DNA from 3 places in the Clostridium chromiireducens genome. Region 1 is predicted to be linked to each of the others. Evidence: riboswitches for the same ligand, from Rfam matches in the RefSeq annotation. Region 1 holds a riboswitch; each other region holds the start of a gene.

Region 1 (10,250 bases):
CAGCAAGCCAAGGAGTCACAGGTTCAAGTGGAAGTACTAGTGGAGGAACAACTAGTAAGGGGAAATATAAAGATGGAACTTATGCAGGTAGTGGATCAGGCTTTGGAGGAACAACTAAAATTTCTGTTGCTATAACTAACGGAAAGATAGTAAGTATAAGTACTATATCAAATGAAGATACTTCAAGATATTATAATAGAGCTATAGGAACAATAACAAACAGTGTGATTTCAAAGCAGTCAGCTTCTGTAGACACCGTGTCTGGTGCAACATATAGCAGTAACGGTATAATTGAGGCAATAAGAAATGCTTTAAGTCAAGCAAAATAATAAAAAGAGATAGTACAGTTTGAACTAAACCTCGTTAAGTAGATATATAAATTACTTAACAAGGATAAATTCAACATGTACTATCTTTTTCGTTGGCTTTTATCTTCACTGATATAGTAGCTTTGATAGCTAATTCTCAGTCAATTCTCAGTTTGGATTAAGGGAGTATTAAGGTTGTGTTGCTATAATTCAATTAATGAAGAAATTAAAATATAGAAGATAATGAAGTGAAAATAATATTTCTATTAAAACTTAATCGTAAAAATTTGATTAATGGTAATTAACATAAAAATTCATTATCGCTAAAGATATAGAGCTAGAAAAGGAGAAGGAAATATGGCAAGTAAGATAAAAAGATCGCAGATCATAAGGCATGTTGTACAATTGATTTCATTTATTCTGTTACCAGGTCTTTATTCAATGACATTTAGTGAAGTAAAAACAGTATATCAAATGATTATCAATGGCAATTTTAACTTTTTTACAGCATTACCAAGTTTAATGGAATTTATAGCTATTATGCTTTTGACAATAGTATTAGGGAGATGGTTCTGTGGATGGATATGTGCATTTGGTGCGTATAATGATTTAATATATTTTATATCAAGAAAAGTATTCAAGATAAAATTTAGAGTAGATGAAAAAGTTGATTATGTACTTAAGTACGTTAAGTACATAGTATTAGTTTTTATAATAGCTATTTCATGGACTATGGGAAGCAGTATACTAGAAAGCACAAGTCCTTGGGATGCTTTTGGTCAAATAACTGATATATCTACTATTTTTTCAAGCTTACTTATTGGATTGATATTTTTAATATTAATCACAATAGGATCAGCATTTATTGAGAGATTTTTCTGTAGATACCTATGTCCTTTAGGTGCAATATTCTCCATTACTTCTAAAATTGGAATAGTTAAGATTAATAAGCCCAAAGCTGATTGCGGTAAATGTAGAGCATGCACAATGAATTGTTCGATGGGGTTACCACTTTATAATGTAGATTGTGTCAAGGGTGGCGATTGTATTAACTGCTTAAAATGTACTGAAGTATGTTATAGAAATAATGCTAATGTAAATGTAGCTAGTAGAGATTTAGATGCAAAGTTAACAGGATCAGTGGCAATGGCTACATTTTTAGGTGTATATGGACTTACTAGCTTCGCTGGAAATGCAGTAACTAAATCTGGAATTTCAGTTAATAGCAATACAATTCCAAGTAGTGAAAACTTAGAAAATAGTTCTTCACAAACTTATAAAGATGGAACAACTGCAATTTCAAATGCAGCTCAAAATACTACAAGTGAATATAAAGATGGTACATACACAGGAAGTGGAACTGGATATAGAGGAGGAACAACTAAGGTTTCTGTTACTGTATTAGATGGAAAAATATCAAATATAAAAACTATATCTAATCAAGATACTCCAAAGTTTTATAAAAGAGTAGAAGGAACTATAATAAAGAGCATAATTTCAAAACAATCAACCTCAGTAGATACAATTTCAGGTGCAACTTATAGCTCAAAAGGGATTATGAGTGCCGTAGCAAATGCTTTGACTCAAGCAAAATAATTAAAATAGTCTAATTTATCTTAAGTTGTATATAATCTGTAGTTTGTTTTAGTATTTAAAGTACTAGAATTGAATAATGAGAAATTAGAGTAATAAATAGAAATTTTTTTATGACACTATATAGAATTAAATTTATAGGTTCAGAGTAACACATTTAGAGAAAAAAGTTAATATAATAATTTCAAGATTATAATATTAGCAGGAGTATGAGATAAAATGCCAACTAAAAGCAGAAATAATGCAGTTAAAAAAACTACTTTTGTACCAACAAAACGAGTTAAAGAGAAGAAGAAAACCATATTAATTGAAGTTGCAAAAGATCAAGTCATAGGAGAATTTGTTAATGGTTTTGAGGTAATAAAACCAGTTAAAAGATATGGTAAATACTATGTACAAGTTAAAAATAAATAATATTCAAGTGAGTGAAAATCTCACATGAAGAATTTGCCTTCTACATTATCATAGATATCAAATTTAAGATTTAGATTTATGTGTAACTTACCCAAATAAGTAACATATTGTGTTTTGGTTTCTAGGAATTTTGATGGTAATGATTCCAAAGAAAAACTAAAAACAAAATGTTTCTACTTTCGGTGGATTATCGCATAAGTCTAAGCTTTGTATTAAATATCTATATCGAATTTTAAATAATAAGTTATTATATACTTGACGATTTGCAATTAATGGTATAATCTTTATCTTGTGAAAGATAATTTTATAATTGAATAACTAGGGGAGCTAATATTTTGGCTGAGATTGGAAAGATTGATTTCCTAGACTCTTATAACCTGATTTGGTTAATACCAACGTAGGGAAGTATATTGATATTTTTTGTGCACATGTTTATTAATGTATCCCTTTGGATACATTTTTTTTGCTTAAAAATAATTAACTTCTTTCAAAGTTAATCATTTAATCACAGTAAGATGTGGTTTAATAAAATTTTATTTCACAAAGTTTTATTAATTTATTGATTTAAGGAGGTTTTTTAATGAAAGAAAAAAGTAAAGCACAAAAAATTGCATTAAGCGGTGTTTTAATTGGTATTTCAGTAATTTTTGGAACTTTTTCAATACCAATTTTAGGCGCTAAAATTTCTCCGATACAACACTTTGTAAATGTAGTTGGGGCAATAACATTAGGTCCAATTTATGCACTTTTAAATGCGCTTATTGCATCACTAATTAGAAATATTATGGGAACTGGTACTTTGTTGGCATTTCCAGGAAGTATGGTAGGAGCACTGCTTGCAGGTATTCTTTATAAGAAATTTAGGAAGCCAAGTATAGCTGTAATTGGAGAATTAATTGGAACTGGAATATTAGGAGCATTATTGGCTTATCCTATAGCTGTACTGCTTTTAGGTAAAAAGGCAGCACTTTTTGCATATGTGACTCCATTTATATCTAGCTGTAGTGTAGGATCTGTTATAGCATATTTCTTTGTAAAAGTTCCGGTGATAAGTAAAATACTAATAGATAATGAAGTATCAACATATGATAATGATTTAAAAAACACACATAAAGTTTAGAGATAAATATACAGAAATAATTTAACTATAGAATAAGACGAAAGGGTGATTTTATGTTTAGAGCATTAACTATTGCAGGTTCAGATTCATGTGGAGGAGCAGGAATTCAAGCGGATTTAAAGGCATTTTCAGCTAACGGAGTTTATGGGATGAGTGTAATTACTGCTGTAACTGCACAGAATACAATGGGTGTGTTTGGAATTCAAGATATAAATCCTGAGATGATTGAATCACAAATAAATGTTATTTTTGAGGATATAAGAGTAGATGCAATTAAGATAGGGATGGTTTCTAAAATTGAGTCTATACAAGCTATATCTAAAGCATTAAGAAAAGTTAAAGATTTACCAGTAATTGTTTTAGATCCTGTTATGATCTCTAAAAGTGGATTTAACTTATTGTCTAGAGATGCAAAGGATACTTTGGTTAAGGAATTATTTCCACTTGCAACATTAATCACTCCAAATTTACCAGAAGCAGAAGAAATTTTAGGGATAAAAATAGAAACTTTAGAAGAGATGAAAGAAGCAGCTTTAAAACTTAAAGAACTAGGGCCAAAATCCGTTTTGGTTAAGGGGGGACACCTAGAAGGTGAAGCAACTGATTTATTATTTGATGGAAAAGACTTTGTAATTTTGAAGCAAGAAAGAATTGATACTAAACATACCCATGGAACAGGTTGTACTTTATCATCTACTATAGCCGCAAATTTGGCTAAAAATATGACAGTAGAAGAAGCGGTTAGATGTGGTAAAAAGTATATAACATGTGCTATTGAACATGGATTTGAGCTTGGAAAAGGTGTAGGTCCGACTAATCATTTTTATGAGCTTTATAAGAAAGCGGGAATTGATATTAAGTAAAAAGAAGATAAGATATTCATTAAGAAATATATATCCAAGTTGTGACAACTTAGATACTTGAGACTTAAATATATAGATTAACCTTTAAATTAAATAATATTTTTTAAGGAGAGAAAAGAAATGAGTTATAAAACACAAATGGAAGCAGCAAAAAAGGGTATAGTTACTAAAGAGATGAAGATAGTAGCTGAAAAAGAAAGAATTTCAGAAGAGAAGTTAATGAAACTCGTTGCAGAAGGTAAGGTTGCTATACCAGCAAATATTAATCATAAATCTCTTAGTCCAGAAGGTATTGGTGATGGATTAAGAACAAAAATAAATGTAAACTTAGGGATTTCAGGAGATTCAGTTGATTATTGCAGAGAAATGGAAAAAGTGAAAATGGCAATCGACTTCGGGGCTGAAGCGATAATGGATTTAAGTAACTACGGAAAGACTCAAGAGTTTAGAGAAAAACTTATTGATTATTCTCCAGCTATGATAGGTACAGTTCCAATGTATGATGCAATTGGATATCTTGAAAAAGATCTATTAGATATAAAAGCAAAGGATTTTCTTGATGTAGTTTTAGCTCATGCAAAGGCTGGAGTTGATTTTGTTACTATTCACGCCGGAATTAATAAGAGAACTGTTGCATTATTTAAAGAAGATAAAAGAAGATTAAATATAGTATCTAGAGGAGGGTCTTTATTATTTGCTTGGATGGAAATGACAGGCAATGAAAACCCATTCTACGAATATTATGATGAGTTACTTGATATCCTTAGAGAATACGATGTAACAATAAGTCTTGGAGATGCAATGAGACCAGGATGTCTGGATGATTCAACTGACGCTGGACAAATTACTGAACTTATAGAATTAGGTTTGTTAACAAAGAGAGCTTGGTCGAAAGATGTACAAGTTATGATAGAAGGACCAGGACATATGGCTATGAATGAAATAGCAGCTAATATGCAAATTGAAAAAAGATTATGCCATGGCGCACCTTTCTATGTACTTGGACCTCTTGTCACAGATATTGCACCAGGATATGACCATATTACTTCAGCTATAGGTGGAGCTATTGCTGCAACACATGGGGCTAATTTCCTTTGCTATGTAACACCAGCTGAGCATTTAAGACTTCCAGATTTATCGGATGTTAGAGAGGGAATTATTGCATCAAAAATTGCAGCACACGCAGCAGATATAGCTAATGGACTTCCAGGAGCAAGAGATAGAGATAATGCTATGGCAGATGCGCGTCAAAAACTTGATTGGGAAGAGATGTTTAAGATTGCTATTGATGGAAAGAAAGCTAGAGAATATTTTGAAAGTGTACCGCCAGAAGATATGCATAGCTGTTCTATGTGTGGAAAAATGTGCGCAGTAAGAACTACTAATAGAATCTTAAATGGTGATAAAGTAGAACTTTTTGATAAAAAATAAAATCAATGATATACGGCCAATAAACCGAAATTAGATACATATTAGTTGCATAGGACTAATAAAAATTTCGCTGGAATGTTCTAAATAGAAGGTTGCATCCATTTATGCATGCTCCTAATATTCATTAAGACAAGCAAAAATGGAACAACCTTCTATTAAGAACATTCGGCAGCTTATTTTTATATGCCTATTTCACTAATATGTATCTAATTTCTTTGTTTGGGTATACATATAAGTATCGTTTGGTTATATATCAAATATAAAAGGGTATTGCATAATTTATATAGTTTAGAGGAGCTATTTATTAACAAAGAATGACAATGTGAATATTAAAATGTGTTTAATTTTTCTAGAATTTGTTGTAAGCTTTTAGATGAAAGTATACAAGTTTTGTTTTGATAAAATTTGATGTTTATTTTGAAAGGAGGTATTTTGGTAAGAATGATTAAAAGCTAAATTCTTACTAAAAGGTATTTATGAATAATAATGAAATATCAATTAAAATAGGAAATCTACTAGATGAGGTTAGGAATAAGAAACCACTTGTACATAATATAACAAATTATGTTACGGTTAATGATTGCGCGAATATTTTGCTTGCAATAGGAGCATCACCAATTATGGCTGATGATATTAAGGAAGCAGCAGATATTACTAAAATTTCATCTGCACTTGTAATAAATATTGGCACATTAAATGAAAGAACTATTGAATCGATGATTGTATCAGGAAAAAAAGCAAATGAATTAAATATGCCAGTTGTTTTTGATCCAGTGGGAGCAGGTGCATCAGAATTTAGAAATGCAACTACTAAGAGAATATTGGATGAAGTTAAGATAAGTGTGTTACGTGGAAATATGTCTGAAATTAAATTTATAAGTGGACTAGAATCTTCAACTAAAGGCGTAGATGCATCTGAAAGCGATGTAAAAACAGGTAGTGATGAAGGAATTGATGTTGCAAAGAATCTATCTAATAAGCTTAATTGTACTGTAGCTATTACAGGCGCAACAGACATTGTATCTGATGGAGAAAGAGTTGCTATACTTGAAAACGGGACTAAAATGCTATCAAATGTTACAGGAACAGGCTGCATGACAACTTCATTAATTGGAGCATTCTGTGGTGCAGGGTCAGATTATTTCCTTGGAGCAGTTTCAGGCATTACGTCCATGGGAATAGCAGGGGAAATTGCATTTGAAAAAGCAGGGCAAATTGGAACGGGAAGCTTTCATATAGCAATTATAGATGCTATAAGTAATTTAACTTCAGAAGTAATTAAGAATATGGCTAAGGCTACAGAAATATAAAAAAACTGGAGGAAATTTTTATGAAAACTAAAATAGATTATAGTATTTATCTTGTAACGGATAGAGATTTAATGAGTACAGAAACTTTAGAAGAAGCCATAGAACAAGCTATACTTGGAGGATGTACATTAGTTCAATTAAGGGAAAAAGATTGTTCATCTCTTGATTTTTATATTACAGCTGTAAGAGTAAAAGAAATTACTGATAAGTACAATGTGCCACTAATAATAAATGATAGACTAGATATTGCACTTGCAGTAGATGCTGCAGGAGTCCATGTTGGTCAAAGTGATATGCCAGCGACTATTGTAAGAAAAATTATAGGTGAAGATAAGATAATTGGAGTTTCAACAGGATCATTAGAACAAGCGCTAAAAGCACAAGAAGATGGGGCAGATTATATAGGGGTTGGAGCTATGTATGCAACAGGAACAAAGAAAGATGCTAACCCAACTAGTATGGAAGAATTAAAGAAAATAAGAGAAAACATATCCATTCCTATAGTAGTGATAGGTGGAATAAATAAAGATAGAGTTAGAGATTTTGAAAATATGGGAATCGATGGTCTTGCAATAGTTTCAGCAATTATAGCCCAAAAAGATATTACTGAGGCAACTAAAGAATTAAAGAATATTTTTATAAGTTATAGAGAAGCATAGTTATTTTCAGATATAATCAAAATGAATTTATCAATTCAACCTCATATATTTATATAAAATTTATGGAGTAAGTAAAATAAAGAATGAATTTAATTTTTATATGACCAATTAATATGCAAGTCCATGTTTAGGTGAGGCTTATTTTGGTTAAAAAAATTTTTATAATAAGGTAGGTATAATAATTATTAATTCTATCATGATTATTTGTAATAAATTGAATTAAAATATCAAGAATAAGCATATTAAAATAGCTTTATAATTGTGGAGGTATAATATGAAGTTTGATATTTATAAAATTGCTGATAATTATAAGCTCTCAGAAACAGAGAGACAGGTCTTGCAATACATATTGACTAATATCGATTCTGTTTTAACTAAAGGGGTAAGAGATGTTGCCACAATTAACTATACATCGGCAGCAACAATAATAAAGCTATCAAAGAAGCTAGGTTATACAGGTTATGTGGATATGATATATCGCTTAAACTTTATAATAAAAAATCATGAGAATAATCAAGAACATACCTCCGATATAACTAGCTTTATATCGGAAATTGAGAATAAGAAAATAGAAGATTTCATTTCTATGCTAATTAAACATAGAGAAGATATAATTTTAATAACGGCCACTGGATTCTCTGATTCAATTGCAGATTTCTTTTGGAGAAAGATGTTAGTGCTTGGATTTAAATGCATCAAAACAAATTCCTATGGAGTATATGACAGCAATCAAATAGGAGGGGCCTTAGTTATTGGAATATCTAAAAGTGGAGAAACAGAAAGTATAACAAAAGTGATTGATTATGCATCAAAAAATGAACTAGATATTATAACATTTACTGGCAAGTCAGAGAATCATATGGCTAAGAAAGCAACCTTAAATTTTATGATATTAGATGATAAAGAATTAGATGATAGAAATCTTACTGCAAACTATTTTTATGCTAGGGTAATGATTGTAATGGAATATTTGCTAGACAAGGTAATGAGTAATTTATAAAATATGTAGAAAGCTATCTCAAGGTTAACTAGTGAGATAGCTTTTTTTGATGTAAAGGTAAACATGTTTACTTTTGAGTCAACATGTTGCTGAAACGTCTAAAACTATTAACAATAGCTATTAATAATGATATTCTATTCTCACAGGTAATTACCAAAGAAAATTATAAATAGTGAAGGGGAATATTTAAATGAAAGATAAGATTTTAAATAGTATGCAGAAATTTGCCAAAGCTATGATTGGACCGGTCTTATTCTTACCTATTGTTGGTATGTTGATTGCACTGACAGCAGTTTTTACTAATAAAACATTCGTAACGGAAGGTGGAGTAATTTGGGTAACAGGAAAATTCTTTAATGGAATGTTATCACCGATTATGGGGAACTTGAGTATTTTGTTTTGTGTCGGAATAGCGATGGGGATGTCAAAGAAGAAAAAAGCGGAAGCAGCATTCATTTCTATTATGTCATATATTCTATTTTTAGGTGCGAATAGTAAGTGGTTAGAGCTATCTGGAAAAATAATTAAAGGTGATACAGCATCAGCTTTATATGGAACAGGACAAACAATCCAACTAGGATTTCATGTGACAGATATGGGAGTATTTCTAGGGATGATTCTAGGAGTGCTAGTAGCTGTAGTGCATAATAAATATATAGATAAGGAGTTTCGTGGTGCTATGGCTCCATATGGTAATAGTAAATTTGTATTCGTTATCATGATTCCAGTAGTAGCGATATTAAGCATTGGTACTACATATATCTGGCCTACAATAGCTGCTGGAATTACAGCTCTTACTGGATTTATGAGTTCTGCAGGGGCAGCTGGAGTATTTGTTTATGGATTTCTAAATAGATTCTTAGTTCCAACAGGCTTACATCATTTAATTTGGTCTCCATTCCTATATTCAGCAGTTGGTGATCAGATGATAATAAATGGCCAAAATGTAATTGGAGCAAAGCCAGTTTTTCTAGCATTGCTTAATGATTCAACAATCTCTATTATGCCTGATTCAGCAAGATTTTTAACATACGGATTAGTTAAAACTTTTGGTGTAATTGGAGTTGCCTTAGCATTTTACTTCACTGCTAAAAAAGCAAAGCGTAGTAATTTAAAAGCACAATTAATACCATCAACATTAACAGCAGTAATTGCAGGTATTACAGAACCATTAGAATTTACATTTATTTTTGCGGCACCATTATTATGGTTTGTTTATTCAGTGATTGATGGATTATTCCAAATGTTTGTATACCTATTAAATGTAAGAGTATGTGCAACTAATGGAATATTAGATTTTCTAGTAATAAACTTGCCAGCGGGTATAGGCAAAACTCATTGGCCTGTGTATATATTAGTGGGATTAGTTGAAATAGTTGTGATTTTCCTAGTGTTCAAATTTATGATTGAGAAGATGAATTTAAGAACACCTGGAAGAGAAGAGAATGGTACAGATGCTGTAATTGATTTAAATGAAAATGCAGCAAAAGTTAAGCAAGATATGAAATCGGAAAATAAAAATAATAGTAAAGCTAATAACGATGATGAAAAA
Region 2 (10,250 bases), on a different contig from region 1:
ATGTGAATGTGGGAAAAGACATAGTGTAGAAATCAATTCTGTGAAAATAGGAAGCAACATAATGGAACAGCTCCCAGAATTTTTGAAGGAATTCAAAAACAAAAAGATATTGATTGTACAAGATATCCACACATATGCTGTAGCTGGAATAAGAGTAGAAGATATATTAAAGAATGATTTTTCATTAAAGAAATATGTGTTTCCACAGGAACACTTATTGCCTGATGTATATGCTCTTGGCAGGGTTCTTATAGAAATAGAAGATGATACTGCACTTATACTTGCTGTAGGTTCAGGTGTTATAAATGACATTTGCAGATATGTAGCTTACAGAGTACATGTACCTTATGCAATAGTTGGTACAGCACCATCCATGGATGGTTATGCATCAGTAGTGTCTCCTTTAATCACAGATGGTTTTAAAGAATCCCATAAAGCTATATATCCTTATGGAATATATTCAGATATTGTGATTATGAAGAATGCCCCAATGTATTTACTCTGTTCAGGACTTGGCGATGTATTAGGTAAATATACTGCTCTTGCAGATTGGTCAATTGCAAATCTATTAACAGGAGAATATTATTGTAAAACTATTGCAGATATGGTTCAAGCTGCAGTAGATAAGTGTGTTGCTGCTGCGCCAATGATTCCTGAAAGGAATGATGACGTTGTAAAAAATATAACAGATGCATTAGTTTTATCAGGAATAACTATAGGAATGGCAGGATGTTCAAGACCTGCTTCAGGTTCCGAGCACCATATTGCCCATGGGTGGGAGATCATGTTCCATGCAAGAAGAAGCGAGGAAAAATGGGTACATGGAAACTTTGTTGGAGTAGGCACAGTGGTTATGGCTATGTTATTTGAGGCATTAAAGGATATAGATATAGAAAGTGTAATGGCTAAGAGAAGCTTCAGATTCTATGATATGAATAAATGGAGACAAAATATTGAGAGTGTATTTGGTAAAGTGGCAGGCAATATAATTAATTATAAAAAGGATTCAATTGAATTGGACCCTGATAAGAGACAAGTAAATGCAGAAAAGATAGCATCAAATTGGAAGGAGATTCTTAATATTGGGCATACTATAGTACCAAGTTCTGAGAATGTAAAGAAAGTATTACAGGACGGGGGATGTGTATGGCATCCTGAAGAGCTTGGAATTGATAAGAATTTATTTATTAAGACCTTCATTGCTGCAAAGGACATAAGAACCAGATATGGCGTTGTGCATCTAATCGATGATCTTGGATTAACAGAGGAATTTGCTAATTTAATTGCTAATAAATTGTATAGATCCAACAACATATAAGATAATTATATGTTTTAATAGGGAGGTAAAAAATGAATGAGTTAAATGATATTAAATGTTTTCTATTAGATATGGATGGAACTTTTTACCTTGGAAATACACTTATTGACGGTGCATTAGACTTTCTAGATATTTTAAAAAGTCAGCAAAAGAAGTTCATATTCTTAACAAATAACTCTTCGAAAAATAAATCAACCTACAAGCAAAAGCTTTCAGCGCTTGGCTGCCATGTTGATGAAGAACAAGTTTATACATCTGGTGAAGCTACCATATGGTATATGAAGAAAAACTGCCCAGGTAATAAAATATATCTAATGGGTACAGAACCACTTATGAAAGAATTTGAAAAGGCAGGATTTATATTAGTTAATGACGAAAATGACAAGCCGGATTATGTAGTTCTTGGTTTTGATACTACACTAACCTATGAAAAAATATGGACAGCTTGTGATTATCTGAGAGATGGAATACCATTTTTAGCTACTCATCCAGATTTCAATTGTCCAATTGAAGACAGTAAATATATGCCGGATACTGGCTCTATGATAAGAATGTTTGAGGCATCCACAGGTGTTTCTCCTGTAGTTATAGGTAAGCCATATGGATATATAGTAGAGGCTATTATTGAAAAGTATGGCCTTAAAAAAGAAGATGTGGCAATTGTAGGAGACAGACTATACACTGATATTAAAACTGGAGTAAATGCAGGAATAACCAGTATTCTTGTATTAAGTGGTGAGACGTCAGAAGAAATGTATAAAAAGTCTGACATACCTGCAGATTATGTATTTTCATCAATCAAGTATATTGGTGAAGAACTTAAGCAGTTTCAGAAGAGCTTTATTTAATAGCTGTATGGTAGAAAAAATGGGAAAAATTTATTGAGTATGGCTGAAACCTCGTAAACTGAGATAAATTAAAAAATTAAATAAAGTCAAAATTATTTTAAAAGAACTAATTAATGTTAAAATTGGGAGGTAATATTATGAGTATTATAACAATTATTGGAGCAGGTCAAATGGCTTCTGCACTAACTTTTCCAGCAACAGAAAATAATAATAAGGTGCGACTTGTTGGTACACCATTAGATAGAGATATCATAAATATTGCGAAGGATACCGGTTTTCATACTACATTAAAGCGCCAATTACCCAAAGCAGGTATTGAATATTATCAAATTGAAGATGTAAATAAAGCAATAGACGGAGCTGAAGTTATTATTTGTGGAGTTAGCAGTTTTGGTGTTGATTGGTTTGCAGACAACATATTGCCTATTTTACCTGAAGAGATTCCTGTTCTCTCAATAACTAAGGGGATGATTACTGAAGAGGATGGCAAAATGATTAATTATCCACAGTACTTTTTAAGCAAACTTCCTGCTAATAAGAAACTTTCTATCAGTGCAGTAGGTGGCCCATGTACTAGCTATGAACTTGCCGACAAAGATAATTCCGAAGTTGTATTTTGTGGAGATGATATAAAAATACTTAGAATTTTCAAGAATTTATTTGAGACATCATACTATCATATTAGCTTATCTAAAGATATTGTGGGGGTTGAATGTGCAGTTGCATTGAAGAACGCTTACGCCCTGGGTGTATCACTCGCTATTGGATTAGCTATTGGAGCTGATGGCTCTGGAAAGGAACATTATAATTCTCAGGCTGCACTTTTTGGACAAAGCATAAAGGAAGCGAAACACCTTCTTGAAATAGTCGGAAGTGGTGAAGAAAATATTATATATTTTGGCGGAGACCTATATGTGACAGTTTTTGGCGGACGTACTCGTAGAATAGGAACCTTATTAGGACAAGGATTTTCATTTGAGGAAGCTATGGAACAATTAAAAGGAGTTACATTGGAATCTGTAGTTATTGCTACTCGTGCAGCAAAATATGTACGTTCTCTAGCTGAGAAAGGCATAGTCAAATTACAAGAGTTCCCAATGTTGATTCATATTGATGAGATAATAAACTCAGGAAATATAGTTGATATTCCGTGGAAATCTTTTGAATCAGAAAAAATATAATTATAAAATAAAAGTGATTTTAACGATATAGAGTTGATATAAAAATCCCCTTATTTCTTGGATCAAGAAATAAGGGGATTTTTATATATCTGGATTTGCTGCTAAAAATAAGCAATGACAAGGGTTTTAGAAGATTCCTTATCCAATAGATATAAATAATAGGGCTAGATAGGTAGTAAAGGAAAGATAAAAGAGATATAATAATTATTATGTAAAGTAAAGTTAACAAAAAACGTGATTTAGAGTGTAGCAATGAAAACAAAAATCATGAGTTATATATAATATGCTATAAAAAAGTAATAGCAAGAGGATTTAAAATGTAACTTATGATTGACATTGTTTAATTTAAAGTATAAAATTTAGACGAGTACTAGGGGAGCCATTAAGGCTGAGATGAATTTTTCAGACCCTTTGAACCTGCACTGGATAATGCCAGCGAAGGGAAGTTGTATGATAATTTAAATCTCGAAGTTATGATGATTTATAATTAATTTGATTATTAACTCTTTTCAATGGTATTTTTTGTACTGTTTGAAAGGAGTTTTTTTATGCAATTTTCACAAAGATTATTTATTAAAGAGAGTTGGGTTATATAAATGAAGGCATTAGAAATTCATAATTTATTCTTTAAATATACAGATTCAAATAAACTTATAATTGACGACCTATCATTTAGTATAGATAAAAATGAATTTGTTACAATTATTGCACCTAGTGGTACTGGTAAAAGTACACTTTTTAGATTAATTTTAGGTTTATTAAACCCCCAAAAGGGCAATATTAATATCTTAAAAGAAGGAGTTAAAAACATTATAGGGTATATGCCTCAAAAGGATTCTTTAATGCCTTGGAGAAATATACTTGATAATACAGCTGTCGGCCTTGAATTAAATGGTTATAGCAAGAAAGATGCAAGAAATAAAGCTGTAGAATATTTCGAAAGTTTTGGGCTGAAAGGTACTGAAAAATTCTATCCTCATGAACTATCAGGCGGTATGAGGCAGAGAGCATCATTTTTAAGAGCTATCGTAAATAATCCATCGATACTATTATTAGATGAACCTTTTTCTTCTTTAGATGCACTAACAAGAAGAAAGATGCAAACATGGTTATTGGACCTATGTCAAAAAGAGAAAAATACTGTATTTATGATAACCCATGATATTGATGAAGCGTTGCTATTATCTGATAGAATACTTATTTGCACAGAACTACCGTATAAAAATTTAAAATCTATTGAGGTTAATATCGATAGACCTAGAAACTATGAAACTACACTCTCAAGTGAGTTTATTGAGCTTAAAAGAGTCATTTTAAATATTCTTGATATGTTAGAAGATACTAAGGAGGAAGTTAAAAATGAAGAGATTTAATGATTTTATTTTTCCTTTTGTATTTCTAATATTAATACTATTAGCGTGGGAATTTTTAATACCATATTTTGAAGTTCCAAATTATATTGTACCTAAGTTTTCAGATGTGCTTAAAGCATTATGGTTACAAAAAGAATTGTTATACAAACATTCTGTAGTAACTTTAGGAGAAGCAATATTAGGGCTTTGTATATCTGTAATTATAGGCATATCGTGTGCACTTTCAATATATCTTTGGAGAAGTGTTGGAAAAACTTTATACCCAATTATAATATTTTCTCAGACAATCCCAACCATTGCGTTATCTCCAATTATGGTTATGTGGTTTGGATATAGTATATGGTCTAAGGTTGCAGTAGTAATATTATTTTGTTTCTTTCCTATAGTTATAAGTACATTAGATGGATTAAATGCGGTAGATAAAGATTTGGAAGATGTATTAAGAGCCTTAGGGGGAAGTAGACTTCAGATATTTTTTAAATTGCATATGAATTCTGTATTACCTAATTTTTTAAGCAGCTTTAAAATAGCAGCTACCTACAGCGTTTCAGGAGCTACAATAGGTGAGTGGTTGGGTGCAGAAGCGGGGCTTGGTATATATATAAAGAGAGCGGCAGGTATGCTGCAATCAGATTCAGTTTTTGCTGGAGTGTTAGTTCTATCATTTTTAGGATTGATCTTATTTTCAATAGGATTTTTACTAGAAAAGATTTTATTAAAATACAGAAGAAAATTAAAGGAGGATAATTATGAAATTAAAAAAGGTTAGTATATTATTAGTATTTGTTATGTTAGTTAGTTTGGTGTTTAGTGGGTGCGCTGGTAACGCAAATAAGAATGAGGATAAAAGTGCATCTAAAGAATTAAAAGAAATTAGTGTTCTTTTAGATTGGTATCCAAATGCAGTTCATACATTCTTATATGCAGCTGAAGAACAAGGATATTTTAAAGAAGCAGGACTAAAAGTTAATTTAATTACACCTGCTGGAACAGATGATGGAATTAAACTTGTTGCAGCAAAGAAAGCAGACATTGCTATAAGTTATCCAAAACAAATTATTTTAGCAAGAGGTGAAAGTATTCCTGTTAAATCAGTTGGAGCAATAGTTAGGAGTTCATTAAACCAACTTATGGTTCGTAAAGATTCAGGAGTTAAAACTCTAAAAGATTTAGAAGGAAAAAAGGTTGGATATCCATCTTTTGATATTGATAAGGAAACAGTAAAAACAATGGTTGCTCAAGCAGGTGGAGATCCATCAAAGGTTGAGTTTGTAGATGTTGGTTATGATTTAATGGCTGGAATAGAATCAAAAAAAGTTGATGCAATTATTGGTGGATACATCAATCATGAAAAGATACTATTAGAAAAGCAAGGTGTTCAATTAGATACTTTTGCTCCAGTAGATTTTGGAGTACCAAACAACTATGAATTAGCATTTATTGCAAATGATGATGCTATTAAGAATAATAACGATACAATACAAGCTTTCTTAGAAGCAGCTAAAAAAGGCTTTGAATACACTAAAAATAATCCTGATAAAGCTTTAGACTTAGTATTAAAAGCTCAAAATGAAAGTTTTCCACTAGATGCAGAAACAGAGAAAAAGAGTCTGCAAATATTATTGCCTCTTATGGAAAATGAAAGTGGTAAATTCCTAAGTCAAGATGAAGAGAACTGGAATAAGAATATTAAATGGTTGCAAGATAAAAATTTACTTCAAGGTAAAGTTGATAGTAAAGAATTATTTAAATAATTATCTTTAAATGTTGAAAAAAGTAAATACTATTAGAAAATTTGAAAACATAAATAAAAAAGATATTATACCGTAATGGATATAATATCTTTTTTATTTATGTTTATGAAATGGTACTGTAATCATAATAAATGAATAAAATGATAGGTAGTTATTAGTAAATATAAGAGGTGATAAATCCGATAGAATAATCTGTTGCTACATACCAAACTGTATCTATTTTTATTTGGAGGATATTAGATGAGAAAAAGACTAAGTAGTATTTTGTATAATTCCATATTTCGCAAATTTAATGATGATAATATTAACGTAAATGAAAATAAATTAAGGCAATTTCCTTATGAAATTGAAGTTGTCGCTGAAAATTTATATGTACCATGGGCTATAGCCATAGGAGATGATGGAACGATATTGGTTACTGAAAGGATTGGGAGAATAAGAATTATTAAAAATGATATACTTCAGCCACAGCCACTTATGATATTTTCTACACCTTTTGTAAGTCAAGGAGAAGGCGGTTTAATGGGAATTGCAATAGATCCAGATTATTCGCAGAATCATTATATTTATGTTATGCATTCATATGGAGATAGTAATTTAATTTATAACCGTGTTGTAAGATTACTTGAAAATAATAATAGTTTAATTATGGAGAGAATTATCATAGATAAGATCCCTGGAGGAAGAATTCACAATGGTGGAAGGCTTAAAATTGGTCCAGATCATAAATTATACATTACGACAGGAGATGCTGGAAATTCTTCTTTAGCTCAAGATCCTTTTAGTACAGCAGGAAAAATACTGAGAATAGAATTAGATGGAAGTATTCCAAAAGATAACCCGTTTCCAAATTCACCTATTTATAGCCTAGGTCATCGAAATCCACAAGGTTTAGCGTGGAATTCGAAAAATATCTTATATGAATCTGAGCATGGACAATCAGCACATGATGAAATAAACATAATTATACCAGGAGTAAATTATGGTTGGCCTCTTGTTCAAGGTGATGAGGAATCAGTAGAAGTTGTAACACAAAAGTCATTAATACACAGTGGAGAAGAAACATGGGCGCCTTCAGGAATTTCACTTGTAAAACAAGGACCATGGAAGGGAAAATTACTTGTTGCGGCTTTGCGTGGACAACAACTATTTGTCATATCATTAAATCGGGATGGAACAGAAGTTAACAATATAGAATCATTCTTAAAGAATGAATATGGCCGTTTACGTGAAGTAGTTGAAGGTAAAGATGGATCAGTTTATTTAACAACTAGCAATATGGATGGAAGGGGAAATCCTAATATTGGTGATGACAAAATTCTCAGGCTAATTCCTAGATAAGTAGCACTTAAAAGTAGACAAGTGCATGTAATACTACTAAATAAGTTGTCGAATTTTTGAGGTAAAATTACTAAATTTAATATCACCGTTATCCTTATATATGAATAACATGTTATATTGGAAGGAGTTGATTATTAAAATGGGATTTGAGAGAGATAGTTACTATAGTGATTTACATGATAAATGTAAAAAATGTATGTTCTATCATACTACATTAACAATGAAAGATGGAAGCACATTAGACGGAATTATTGAAAATGTGGATAATGATCGTATTATTGTACTCGTTGGTGAGGATGTAATGGAATCAGACGATGATAATGAAAATGACAACAATAGGCAATATGGAAGAAGACCTTATCAAAGACGAAGATTCAGGCGCTTTAGACGTCAAGCTTTTCCATTAGCTAATTTAGCTGCATTATCACTTTTACCTTATCCTTATGTTGCTCCACCGTATCCATATTTTAATCCATATTATCCTGGATATTAGTAAAAATGAAAATAGATATTGCTAATTCTTTAACTTCTATTATTTTATCCTTTATAATACCTACAATGTCTTAGTAATAATAAAGTTGTTAAAAAACACATCTAAATTATAGACAAGAACATAGAAAATTATCAGTTTTAAAATCTAAACTAAAAAGACATTAAATGCAGTATTATAGTTGTATTTAATGTCTTTTTGTCTATAAAATTAATAAAGCACTAAATAGTGGTAACAATATTTTTTGAGAAACTCGTTCTTACTTAGTATAATTTTTTAAATAATCTATTAATGTTTTTGATGCAATTGAGAGATTAGAAGCGTTTTTATAAATTACTCCAATATGTCTTTGTGGAATAGGAGTATCTAAAGTAATTTCTTTCAATTTTTTATTTTTTAAATCTTCAAGAATAAATTCTTTTATTACAGATGTTATTCCAAGACCAATTTTAGCGCACTCAATTAGGAAATCCATATTACTGGCCTCTATATCTGGAATAATATTTACATTCTGATTTGAAAAATAATTATCTATATGATTTCTTGTTACATTAGGATTCTCTAAGAGCATAAATGAACCCCTATTAAACAAATCTTCTAGAGACGTATAGGAGAGTTTTTTTAAGTAATCTGGACTTGCAACTAAAATATCATGGATCCTTGATAATTTTACAAACTGTAAGTTATCATCATTTTGTGGAGGACCTACAATAGCTAAATCTATTTTATCTTCCTGCACTAATTGGACAGTATCGATAGTTGGTCTATTTATAATATTAATTTTAAAATTAGGGTATATCTTTATAAAACTCTCAAGTTTTGGGACAAGATAATTTTTTCCTATGGCGGTGCTTACGCCAATGACAATATTCCCCATGTCCTTATTTTTAAGTTTTTCTATTAATCTTTCACCTAATAAAAATTCTTCAAAGCCATTTTCTATATGGTTATACAGTACCTCTCCCTCAGAAGTTAATGTAACTCCTTTTGAGCTTCGTAAAAAGAGTTTAACTCCTAAAGCATTCTCTAATGTCTTGATAGATTTACTTACAGCAGGCTGTGATACATAAAGAACTTCAGAAGCATGAGATATATTTTTGTATTTAGAAACTATGAAAAATACCCTATAAAGATTTAAATCTAAAAGCAAATAACTTACCCCCTTACTATAATTTTTATTATGCAAATTAAATTCATAATTATAAAAACATTGTACTTGATTTTTAAGTAAATATATAACTAATAGTTATGAATAATATAATAAGTATATAGTTTAACTATATCACTTGAAATAATAATATGACAATATGGGTACAAGAATTAAAAGATGAAATGCCCTCTTAGCGCAAATTTTTAAAACAAATTATTATTTTTATAAATGATAAATACTACAAATAAAATTGTAGTAAAAGGTAATATAAAAAAGATAATTTTATCTGTAAATATCGAATAAATATACTAGAAAAATTATTTAAAATAACACTAATAATATTGCTAAATTCAGACAATAATGATATTCTTAATTATATGATAAATAATTTCAATTAGGAGGTGTCGTTATAATGAGTATTTGCAGTTTAAACCCAGGAGAAAAAGGAATTATTTCATCTATTAACGGGGATACGAAATTAGTAAAAAGATTATTTGCTTTAGGATGTATTGAGGGGACAGAGGTAGAGCTAAGAAGAACAGCTCCACTAGGGGATCCAATAATTATAAATTTTAGAGGATTTGATTTAGCTATAAGAAAAAAAGATGCAAAAAATATATTATTAAAGAAATTATAGGCAGTATACTTGATATAGTATAGGCTTTAAATTCTAATATGATTATTAGCAAAATAGGGGAGAAGTAAAATCATGATAAACGTAGCTTTACTTGGTAATCCTAATGTTGGAAAAACCACGTTATATAACGCTCTTACTGGATCAAATCAATATGTCGG
Region 3 (10,250 bases), on a different contig from region 1:
GTAATAGGACAGGGCGAGGCTATTGAAGCTGTAACAAATGCTATACTTAGAGCAAGGGCAGGACTTAAAGATATCAATAGGCCAATCGGATCATTTATTTTCTTAGGACCTACAGGGGTCGGAAAGACAGAGCTCGCTAAGACACTAGCTAGAAATCTATTTGATTCAGAAGAAAATATAATTCGTATAGATATGTCAGAGTATATGGAGAAACATTCAGTATCTAGATTAGTTGGAGCGCCTCCAGGATATGTAGGATACGATGAAGGAGGACAATTAACAGAAGCAGTAAGGAGAAGCCCATATAGTGTAATTCTATTTGATGAAATTGAAAAGGCACATGAAGATGTCTTTAATATATTTTTGCAAATATTAGATGATGGTAGACTAACTGATAATAAGGGTAAAACGGTAGATTTTAAAAATACAATAATAATTATGACTTCAAACATTGGAAGCGAATATTTATTGGAAAATACTAATGAAGAGAATGTGGATGAAGGAATAAGGGGAAAAGTAATGAGTGTCTTAAAGTCAAGATTTAAACCAGAATTCCTAAATAGAGTTGATGACACTATAATGTTTAAACCATTATCTGAATCTGGGATTAAGAAGATAATAGATATATTCTTAAGAGAGGTAAGCTCAAGATTAAGAGATAAGAACATTGAAATAGAAGTTACCGATGAAGCAAAAACAATAATAGCAAGAGAAGGATATGATGTGGTTTATGGGGCAAGACCATTGAAGAGATATATTCAAAACACACTTGAAAATAGACTTGCTAGAATGATAATAAAGGGTGAGTTAAGTTATGGGTCTAAGGTTATGATTGATGGAAATGACGAAGAAATTACTATAGTGCCTGTTTTATCACCTCTTAAGCAATAACTTACTGTAGTAGTGAAGAAGTATGAGTTTCCTTTTGCATGTGCGTTAATATGTGGATAACACTAGAAAGGTAGTAGACTATTTTGTGCAGTGTTGCATATTCTATAGCAACCGAAACAACATAGTCCACTACCTTTCGGCAAGTTACCCCATAGCTATTTTATGGGAATTTGAACATCTGCGGTCATTCCTGATTTTAATTTACCATCTGAATCATTTATTGATACTTTTATCTTAGTGGCTATATGTTTACTATCAGCAGTTGATTGTTTATCTTTTGGTGTATATTCATGTTTTAATGCAATATAGTTTACTGAGCCGGTTTGATTTCCAGTTGAAGTTACAACATTTAGTGATTGGTTATAAGAGATCTTGTCCAAGTGTTCATCAGGGATATAGCAAAGTACGTACAATTCATTTGATATTGCTATATCAGCAATATCACTACCTACATTAACTACATCACCTAGGGAGAAATTTTTACTTATTACTATACCATCGTTTAATGCGACGATATTATAGTTGTTTAAATTGTTCTGAGCCTGATTTAATTGGGCAACAGCTTGGTCTAAATCAGCCTGTGCTGCATCTATAGCTTGTTTTGTAGAGCCATTTTTAAGTAAGTTCAATTGAGCATTGGCAGCATCATAATTTGCTTGAGCAATGTTGATAGATTCACTAGTGGATCCATCTTTTAAAAGCTTTAGCTGTTGCTGGGCGCTTTCGAGTTTATATTTGGCTGTAGAAAGCTGGTCTGAAGTAGTATCTAGTTTTAGCTTTGCGTCATCTAATGTATTTTTAGGAACTGCATCTTTATCATATAACTGAGAAGTGTTGTTATACTGATTTTTTATATAGTCATAATTTGCTTGAGCTGAATTTACAGAGGTTTCAGAAATTGATACCTCATCTTCAGCTTGTTTTATTTGCTCGCTTCTATTGCCAGCAGTTAAAAGATCTAATTGATACTTGGCAGCCCGAGCTTGTGCTTCGGCTTGCTCTATTTGTTCAGGACGAGTTCCTACTTTTAACTCATCAAGTTTCGCTTTTTTTATATTTACAATGGCTTGCGTTTGATCAACTGTATATTTTTGAGTAACATTATCTATTACAGCAATCACATCGCCTTTTTTCACAACTTCTCCTTGATTTTTTTTCATTTCTACGATTTTACCAGAGACTATACTAGTTGCAGGTACAATATTATTTTGAATATCTCCCTTTAAAGTTAAGGTATCAGAATTTAAAGAACAACCCGTAGTTAGAAATAAGACCGTTAAGCTACACATAAATAATTTTTTCATATGACCACCCTTTACTAATGAATTTATATTATTTTTTTATGTGAATTTATACTGAGCCTATAAGTTTTTGGTTTTATTATTTAGGCAAACTCCATTAATGATATACTGTATTAGATATTCCAATTCGTCATCATTATTTTTTAGTTCAGGGAGTGCGATATTGTGAAGAAAAATATATCCAAATATAGAAGTTGCTATTAGTCTAATAATTGAAATACTTGGTATATCTATAAGATCGCCTTGTTCTTTAAACTTATCAATAATTGATGTGCCTTTTTTGATTACAGGAAAGATTACAGTGCTTAGAATTTTACTTCTAAGCTCAGGATGAAACGGCACCTCTTGAATTATGACCTTTAATATTGGCCCAGTTTCATTAACAAATTTCAGTCTATTTAGCACTATTTTTCTTAAAAATCTCTCAAAAGTTTCATGCTCTTCGTTTAATATCTCGTTAAAATCATTAATAAAAATCTCAAATAAAGATGCTTTAGATAAGGCCGCTGGAATGGCAAATAAAAGATCTTTTTTAGTTTTGTAATACCTAAAAATAGTCCCTTCTGCGACTCCAGCTTTTTTAGCAATTTCACTAGTAGCTGTGGCTTCATATCCTTTTTCAGAAAAAAGTTCTATTGCAGCACTAAGTATATTTATTTGTTTTTCAGTCATATTATGTTCTACATTATTTAGGTTCATAAGTTCTTTTAAAGATTTTTTTTCCATCAATTTAGTTCCCCCTTAATTATGGTTATATTTTTCGATATTTTTTTAGAGCTAATATATTTAAAACCATAAAAAATATACAAATTAATAATAAAATTAAGACATCAAATGAAATATCACTCCAACCTTTTCCACGGATCATAATATTTCTAAGGGCATCAGCTGAATACCACAAAGGCATAAAGTGTCCAAAAGATTGCAGCCAAGTTGACATAGTGCTTAAATCAAAGAGGCCAGAAAAGAATACTTGTGGCACTACAATTATTGGTATAAACTGAATCATTTGAAGTTCATTATTGGCAAAAGCAGATATAAAAGTACCAATGCTAAGAGCTACCATTGCAGTTAATATGGTTACAAGGATTACTAGTGGAAAAGAGCCTATCATCATGATGTTAAGAACATTAATTGAGTACCAGGCGATAAGAGCAGATTGTATTATAGTAAAAACTCCAAATCCAAGAAGATAACCTAAAACAATTTCCCATCTGCGAAGTGGCGTCGATAGTATTCTTTCAAGTGTGCCAGAAGTACGCTCTCCAAGAAATGATACACCTGCCACTAGGAAGACGAAGAAGAATACAAAGAAACCAATTAGTATAGGTCCAAAATTATCAAAACTAGACATATTTTCATAACCATATAGATAGGTTATGTCTGGTTTGGCTGCAATTGATGCTAGCTGCTGAGTTGCATTTTGTACAAGTTTTATAACAGCTTGACTTTTGCTCGGGTCACTACCTTCTAAAGTTATTTTAGGGATTCCATTTTCAAAATTTATTATTGCATCAACTTCTGAAAGGCTAAGGGCATAATAGGCATCATTTTCTGTATATCGAATTATTTTAGCATCATTATCTTCTAATTTATTTACAATGCTAATAGGGGCATTTATTACTCCGATTTTAGGATGATAATTTGATCCATCAAATATAAACGACATTAAAGTCAAAACTAATATTGGCGCTAGAATCATCAATCCAATTGTACGTTTATCATGGGCAAGTTGAAGTAAGATTCTAATTACAATTGCTTTCACCCTCATTTTGATGCACCTCCATAATATAAAAATGCTTCTTCAATAGTACTTGAGTTAGAATTATGCTTGATTTCAGCAGGAGAGCCTACAGCGATTAGTTTACCATCACGAATCATTCCTAAGTTATTGCATTTTTCAACTTCATCCATTACATGAGTAGTGATAATAATAGTAGTACCACTATCTTTTAACTTGTATAGTTCCTCCCAGATAGACCTACGAAGAACGGGATCAATACCAACAGTAGGTTCATCTAATATTAAAATAGGCGGTTCGTGAACAAGCGCAATAGCAAGAGATAATCGACGTTTCATACCACCAGAATATTGTTTTACTTGTTTTTTTAGATGATCCGATAAATTAACAAGATTCATCACTTCAGAAATTCTTTGCTTTAGATCATTTCCTGAAAGTCCATACATTGAAGCAAAAAATTTAATATTTTCCTCAGCAGTAAGCTCCTCATATAATGCATCTGATTGAGCCATGTATCCAATTTTATTCATCAGTGATAACTTAGGCATTTTTTCGTTTAGTAAATAGACAGAACCACTAGTTGCAATATCTATCCCTGCAATCATCTTAACTAAGGTTGATTTTCCAGAACCTGATGGACCAAGTAAACCTAGAATTTGAGAATAGGGTATATCTAAGCTAATATCAAAAAGAACTTGTTTCTTCCCAAAAGATTTATTAACATTTTCGACTTTTATACAATAAGAATCAAGCATACCACTAACTTTATTTTGCATAATCAAATTCCTTTCTAAATATAATAAGTGAGTAATCACTCATTTTGATGATATAAAAAAAATACAAAGCCTTCAATTTGTATGATGATGTATTAATTATTAAGATATTTATATTATTATTATTATAATATTATATTTATATATATTCAATAAATGAATTTATATAACAGTAAATAATTAATATTGACAATATAAAAGAAGTGCATAAGCAAAGGCACTTCTTAAAAAGATAATCTATGTAGATTAATTAAACTTATATTATTATCTCTTATTTCTAATTTTTATCATTGTTATTATTATAGGGATTGAGATCACTGCACTAACTATGGCTTCAGGAATCCCATTTGTAACTCCAATGGTTGCTATCGCAATGCCAGCAGTTTGAGGATTAATTCCAAGAGTAGCTGAGTATCTCTCTAAGTAAAAGACATAAGTTAGTCCTAAAACCCCTATTGTGTTAATCAAGGTAGCACATATTGAAGCTATAGCAATACTTACACTTTGATTTTTAAACCTATTTCTGGTGATAATATACACATAATAGGCTACAATTCCAATTAAAATCCTAGGCACTAATGCAATTATCGGATTCCAAAATATAAATGATGTAGGACCAGGCGCTGTAAAATTTTGATACATTGAAAATAAACCAAAAACTAAGCCAACTAGTGTTCCTACGATAGGGCCCTCTACAATGGCACCTATTATTACAGGTATATGCATTATAGTAGCTCTTACAGGTGGAATAGGTATAAAACCAAGACCTGTTAGTCCTAAAAATATTGAAATTGCAGAAAGCATTCCAACCATTGTTATCTGCCTAACTGAAAATTTTGATTTAACATAATTTTGTTCCATAAAAATACCTCCGTTCTTATTCCTTAATATTATGGATATAATTCGGAAAAATCTATAAAATATATAATTTCCGTTCAGTTTCCAAAGAAATACCGACAAATAGTATTTTATCATTTTAGAAAAAATGTTCAACCTTATTTTCAATATTTTATAAATATATTTTTAGTTAATATTGATTAGTATCATTGAATATATCTTGTTTATCAGGCATTACGACTGCACATGCAATATATCCAATAATGCAGATATAAGAAAATTTTATTGTTAGTAATATAAATAATATTCTAATTAAGGTAACATCACCATTAATATAATCAGAGAATCCTGCTAATACACCAGAAATTTTCTTCCTAGAAACATCCTTATATAACTTCTTTTTTTCAATCATTATGATCACCATCCATAATTTTATTATGTGCTATTTTTAGATTGCTTCGAATAAACACTAGATTCTCAATATCTTATTAGTATTGTTAATATATATTATAAAGAAGAATTTATGGTTTGATAGTGGGTTCAGCGTATCTTTATATAAAAATAAGAAAATCATAAGATGTTAAGCTATAATTAACATGTTTTTGGTAAGTGTAGGCAATTATGAAATACTATTGATTATTTGATTCATCTGTTATATATTATATATAACAGATAGAACGAAAGGGGATTAAATAATGATCTTAAAGTTGGATTTTGACTCAGAAGTTCCGATTTATCTTCAGATAAAGAATCAAATCATAATTGGAATTGCTAATAAAGAATTATCGGAAGGAGATGAGCTGCCATCAGTTAGGGGTTTAGCAGAGGATATTGGAGTTAATATGCATACTGTAAATAAGAGTTATTCATTATTGAAAGATGAAGGATATATAAAAATTGATAGAAGAAAGGGAGCTGTTATATCATTAGACTTTACTTATAGTAAAGAAATATTTAAAGATAAATTAAATGAAGATATGGGAATTTATGTGGCGGAATGTATTAACAGAGGAATATCCCTTGATAAGATAAAAGAAAAAATTGAAAAAATATTTAACGATTATAGGAAGGGTGAATAGGTCATGAATGAACAAATAATATTATTATTTTTAGTACTAATAATTACAATGTTGATATTATGGCAAAGTTATAGAATTAATGATTTTAATGTAGAAGGATTGATTTTTGGAGTAAGAGTTCCTGAAAAGTATAGAAGAGAGAGCAGAGTTATAAGTATTATAAAGAATTATAATAAGAGAGTTCTAACATTAACAGCAATTTGTTTTATATTATTTATATGCGCATTTTATTTTATTCAAAAGGTATATATTATTATAGTTTATTCATATCTATTGGCATTCATAAATTTATATTCATGCTATTTAGCTAATAAGAAACTCAAGATTGTAAAAAAGAATATAGGTTGGGAGAAAAAATCAGAAAATAAAGTGTATGTACAAATTGGGAAAGGCAATACTAGTAGAAATCTTAATTTAATGTTATTTTATGTAGCGGTCGCAATATCTGTATTGGGGTTCTTAATAACAATATCAAGATTATCATCATTACCTAAAATGGTTCCAGTTCATTTTGGTATAAATGGTCCGGATAATTGGGTTGATTCAACAACATTTACTGGTAAACTTCAAGTTGTGATGCTGCCATTAGTATCAATGATATGTGTTTTTAGTATGTTCTTTTCTGCTAAAATTCAAGCCAAAAAAGATAATACTAGATTTAATGGGGGAACACTTAGTTCACTGATATTAAAAAAATCATTTTTAAATAAATCCATGACTCAAATGTTAGGTATTATATCTATCGGAGTCTCACTAATGATTTTGTATGGAGTATTACTTGTTGTAGGAATTATGAAATTTAATGATGTTTCAAATTTTATATTCATTGTTATAACAATAGGTGTAATATTCTTTCCTATGACTTATTTGATTTATAGTACTAAAAAGGCAAATCAGCTAAAATCAGATAGTATTTCTGATGAAAAAGAAATTTATAATGATGATGATATAAATTATATCGGGGGAATATTCTACCACAATCCTAATGATCCAGCTAATATAGTACCAAAAAGAATTGGGTACGGATTAGATTTTAATTACGCACACATACTAGGTAAGGCTGCTTTGTTGATTTTGGTAGCAGTATTGATAGGAATAATTATAATTATGGCTGTATTTAATATATAAATGATTTGAATTGATAAAAGTAAAGTGGTAATATGTAATTATTACTAATTTCAATAATAAAATAGAAGGCTAGGGGTGCCAATTATAATTGGCTGAGAGAAGCTTATTTGCTTTAACTCTTTTAACCTGACGTGGTTAATACCACCGTAGGGAAGCAGTAAATAAAATAAATTTATTTATTAGTCTGATTGGTAAATAAATGTATGAATTTTATGGGACTTACCTTATGGTAAGTCCTTTTTATTTATTTAAATTTTGAAGGGGGATATTAAATTGAGAGTTTTAGTAAATGAAAATGAAATGTTTGTAGATGATAAAATCACAGCTTTTGCAGTTAAAGAAAATGTAAAGAAAGATGCGGACATAATTATTTTGAATGGTTTTCCTATTAAAGAGGATTATGAATTAAAGGAAGGGGATAAAGTTACATTAATTAAACGTGGAGAAATTCCTAAGAAGGAAGAACTTGAGGCATTAATGGTAAGTAGGCACACCCCAAAAGTACATGAAAAAGTAAAAAAAGCAAGAGTAGCAATTGCTGGGCTAGGAGGGCTTGGATCAACAGTGGCGTTAGCACTAGGGAGAATTGGAGTTGGATATCTTAAAATAATTGATTTCGATGTAGTGGAACCAAGTAATTTAAATAGGCAGCAATATTTTATTAAGCATATTGGGATGAAAAAATGTGATGCATTAAAAGACATACTTTCAGAAATAAATCCGTTTATAGAAGTTGAGAATATTGATATTTGTATAAATGATAATAATATTAAGGGATTATTTGAAGATATGGATATTGTAATTGAAGCATTTGATGGGCCTGAAAATAAAGCAATGATAGTAAGGGAAGTTTTACTTCAAACTGAAAAACCAAAGATAATTTCTGCGTCAGGTATGGCTGGATATTATTCAAATAATCTAATAGTAAGTAAAAGAGTTAACTCTAGATTATATATGTGCGGAGATTTTGAGAATGCAGCTAAAATAAATGAAGGATTAATGGCTCCTAGAGTTGGGATAGCAGCTTGCCACGAGGCTAATATGGCACTAAGGCTGATTTTAGATGAGAATGATGTTTAATACAAAGCTAAAAGTAATCGCTTTTAGTAGAGCTTCTTTTAACGATGTATTTGTGAAAATATTTGCAGATACATCAACTTAAATATTTAGTAAATTTGAAAATACGGGGGAAAGTCTGTGATTTTAATGGGAATAACTAATAGAATTCTTTGCGGAGATTTCTATGAACAAATAAATAATATATCAAAATCATCATTAGACTATTTAGTTATCAGAGAAAAAGATCTTGATGAAGAAGGGCTTTTGAAGCTCTCTTTAACTATTAAAGATAAATTAAAAAATACAAATATAAAATTGATTATTAATTCGAACATTAATGTAGCGAGAAAAATTCAAGCAGATGGGGTTCAACTTTCGTTTAAAGATTTTATTAACATTAATGAAAAATTATACACAGAAAGCATTAACGGCGAAAATAGTTTGGTGGATAACTTTAAAGTTGATGGGAATAAATATAAGGTATATAAAATAATAGGCGTTTCAATACATAGTTATGAAGAAGGGATAAAAGCATATGAAATGGGTGCGGATTATGTTATCTATGGGCATGTATTTCAAACTGATTGTAAGAAGTTTCTTGAGCCTAGAGGTGTAAAAGAAATAGAACATCTATCAAAAAAAATATGTATTCCGATAATTGGAATAGGAGGTATTGGAGAAAATAATTATAAGGAAGTAATATGTGCTGGAGCGAAAGGAATTGCTTTAATGTCAAGCTTAATGAAGAGTGAAAATCCTAAGGAATTAATAAGTAATTTCCATAAATAATCATGTTATTTATATTTTATTTCATACTATAAACATTTGAACAAATTATTATGAATAAAGTACTTGTAAATCTTATGTGTTCATTATAAACTCTTTAAAGAAAGATATATTAAGCTGAAATATAGCGAATTTATAGCACTGAGAATAGATGCTATTGAGATAATAAGGAGAAATAGAATAATGAGTACAATTGCAGGAAAAGGTTGCCCTAGAATTATACCAGATGGGGAAAAAAAGACATTACAAGATATAGAACGAAGTATTGTTAAAACTTATAGAAAACATATTTGGACGAAATTCGTTAAGGCTATTAAGGAATATAATTTAATTGAAGAGGGAGATAAAATTGCCGTAGGTATATCAGGTGGAAAAGATAGTATTCTTATGGCGAAATTATTTCAAGAATTGCAGAAACATGGTCAAGTAAAATTTGATGTAGTCTTTTTAGCAATGGATCCCGGATATCATCCCGATATAAAAAGCTTGCTGATAGAAAACTGTGAGTATTTAAATATTCCAATTCATATGTATGATTCAGGTATTTTTGAAGTTGTTGACAAAATGGCTAAAGATTATCCTTGTTATTTGTGTGCAAGAATGAGAAGAGGTTCACTTTATGCTAAGGCTCAAGAGTTTGGTTGCAATAAGCTTG

Evidence for each region. Region 1 has a riboswitch for thiamine pyrophosphate ahead of thiW (energy coupling factor transporter S component ThiW). Riboswitches for the same ligand answer to the same signal wherever they lie in the genome.
Region 2: it holds a riboswitch for thiamine pyrophosphate, as region 1 does, so the genes downstream of both, D2A34_RS14965 (ABC transporter ATP-binding protein) here and thiW (energy coupling factor transporter S component ThiW) in region 1, are expected to answer to the same signal.
Region 3: it holds a riboswitch for thiamine pyrophosphate, as region 1 does, so the genes downstream of both, thiF (sulfur carrier protein ThiS adenylyltransferase ThiF) here and thiW (energy coupling factor transporter S component ThiW) in region 1, are expected to answer to the same signal.

The regions. Positions count from the first base shown of each region.
Region 1 covers NZ_QXDJ01000001.1:770,378-780,627, reverse strand. The annotation lists gene D2A34_RS03235 (FMN-binding protein) at 1-329, shown strand, start outside; gene D2A34_RS03230 (4Fe-4S binding protein) at 666-1,904, shown strand; gene D2A34_RS03225 (hypothetical protein) at 2,121-2,315, shown strand; TPP riboswitch at 2,626-2,736, shown strand; gene thiW (energy coupling factor transporter S component ThiW) at 2,896-3,435, shown strand; gene thiD (bifunctional hydroxymethylpyrimidine kinase/phosphomethylpyrimidine kinase) at 3,489-4,298, shown strand; gene thiC (phosphomethylpyrimidine synthase ThiC) at 4,419-5,729, shown strand; gene thiM (hydroxyethylthiazole kinase) at 6,206-7,039, shown strand; gene thiE (thiamine phosphate synthase) at 7,060-7,698, shown strand; gene D2A34_RS03195 (MurR/RpiR family transcriptional regulator) at 7,973-8,698, shown strand; gene D2A34_RS03190 (PTS transporter subunit EIIC) at 8,889-10,250, shown strand, end outside.
Region 2 covers NZ_QXDJ01000003.1:740,723-750,972, reverse strand. The annotation lists gene D2A34_RS14980 (sn-glycerol-1-phosphate dehydrogenase) at 1-1,318, shown strand, start outside; gene D2A34_RS14975 (HAD-IIA family hydrolase) at 1,351-2,166, shown strand; gene D2A34_RS14970 (glycerol-3-phosphate dehydrogenase) at 2,304-3,347, shown strand; TPP riboswitch at 3,710-3,808, shown strand; gene D2A34_RS14965 (ABC transporter ATP-binding protein) at 3,944-4,720, shown strand; gene D2A34_RS14960 (ABC transporter permease) at 4,707-5,489, shown strand; gene D2A34_RS14955 (ABC transporter substrate-binding protein) at 5,470-6,474, shown strand; gene D2A34_RS14950 (PQQ-dependent sugar dehydrogenase) at 6,715-7,815, shown strand; gene D2A34_RS14945 (hypothetical protein) at 7,955-8,308, shown strand; gene D2A34_RS14940 (LysR family transcriptional regulator) at 8,565-9,455, opposite strand; gene D2A34_RS14935 (FeoA family protein) at 9,868-10,092, shown strand; gene feoB (ferrous iron transport protein B) at 10,165-10,250, shown strand, end outside.
Region 3 covers NZ_QXDJ01000008.1:74,312-84,561, forward strand. The annotation lists gene clpB (ATP-dependent chaperone ClpB) at 1-891, shown strand, start outside; gene D2A34_RS23660 (HlyD family secretion protein) at 1,047-2,195, opposite strand; gene D2A34_RS23665 (TetR/AcrR family transcriptional regulator) at 2,253-2,918, opposite strand; gene D2A34_RS23670 (ABC transporter permease) at 2,944-3,963, opposite strand; gene D2A34_RS23675 (ABC transporter ATP-binding protein) at 3,960-4,709, opposite strand; gene D2A34_RS23680 (ECF transporter S component) at 4,971-5,567, opposite strand; gene D2A34_RS23685 (PspC domain-containing protein) at 5,734-5,955, opposite strand; gene D2A34_RS23690 (GntR family transcriptional regulator) at 6,239-6,622, shown strand; gene D2A34_RS23695 (DUF5808 domain-containing protein) at 6,626-7,750, shown strand; TPP riboswitch at 7,812-7,920, shown strand; gene thiF (sulfur carrier protein ThiS adenylyltransferase ThiF) at 8,024-8,830, shown strand; gene D2A34_RS23705 (thiamine phosphate synthase) at 8,957-9,598, shown strand; gene D2A34_RS23710 (tRNA 2-thiocytidine biosynthesis TtcA family protein) at 9,779-10,250, shown strand, end outside.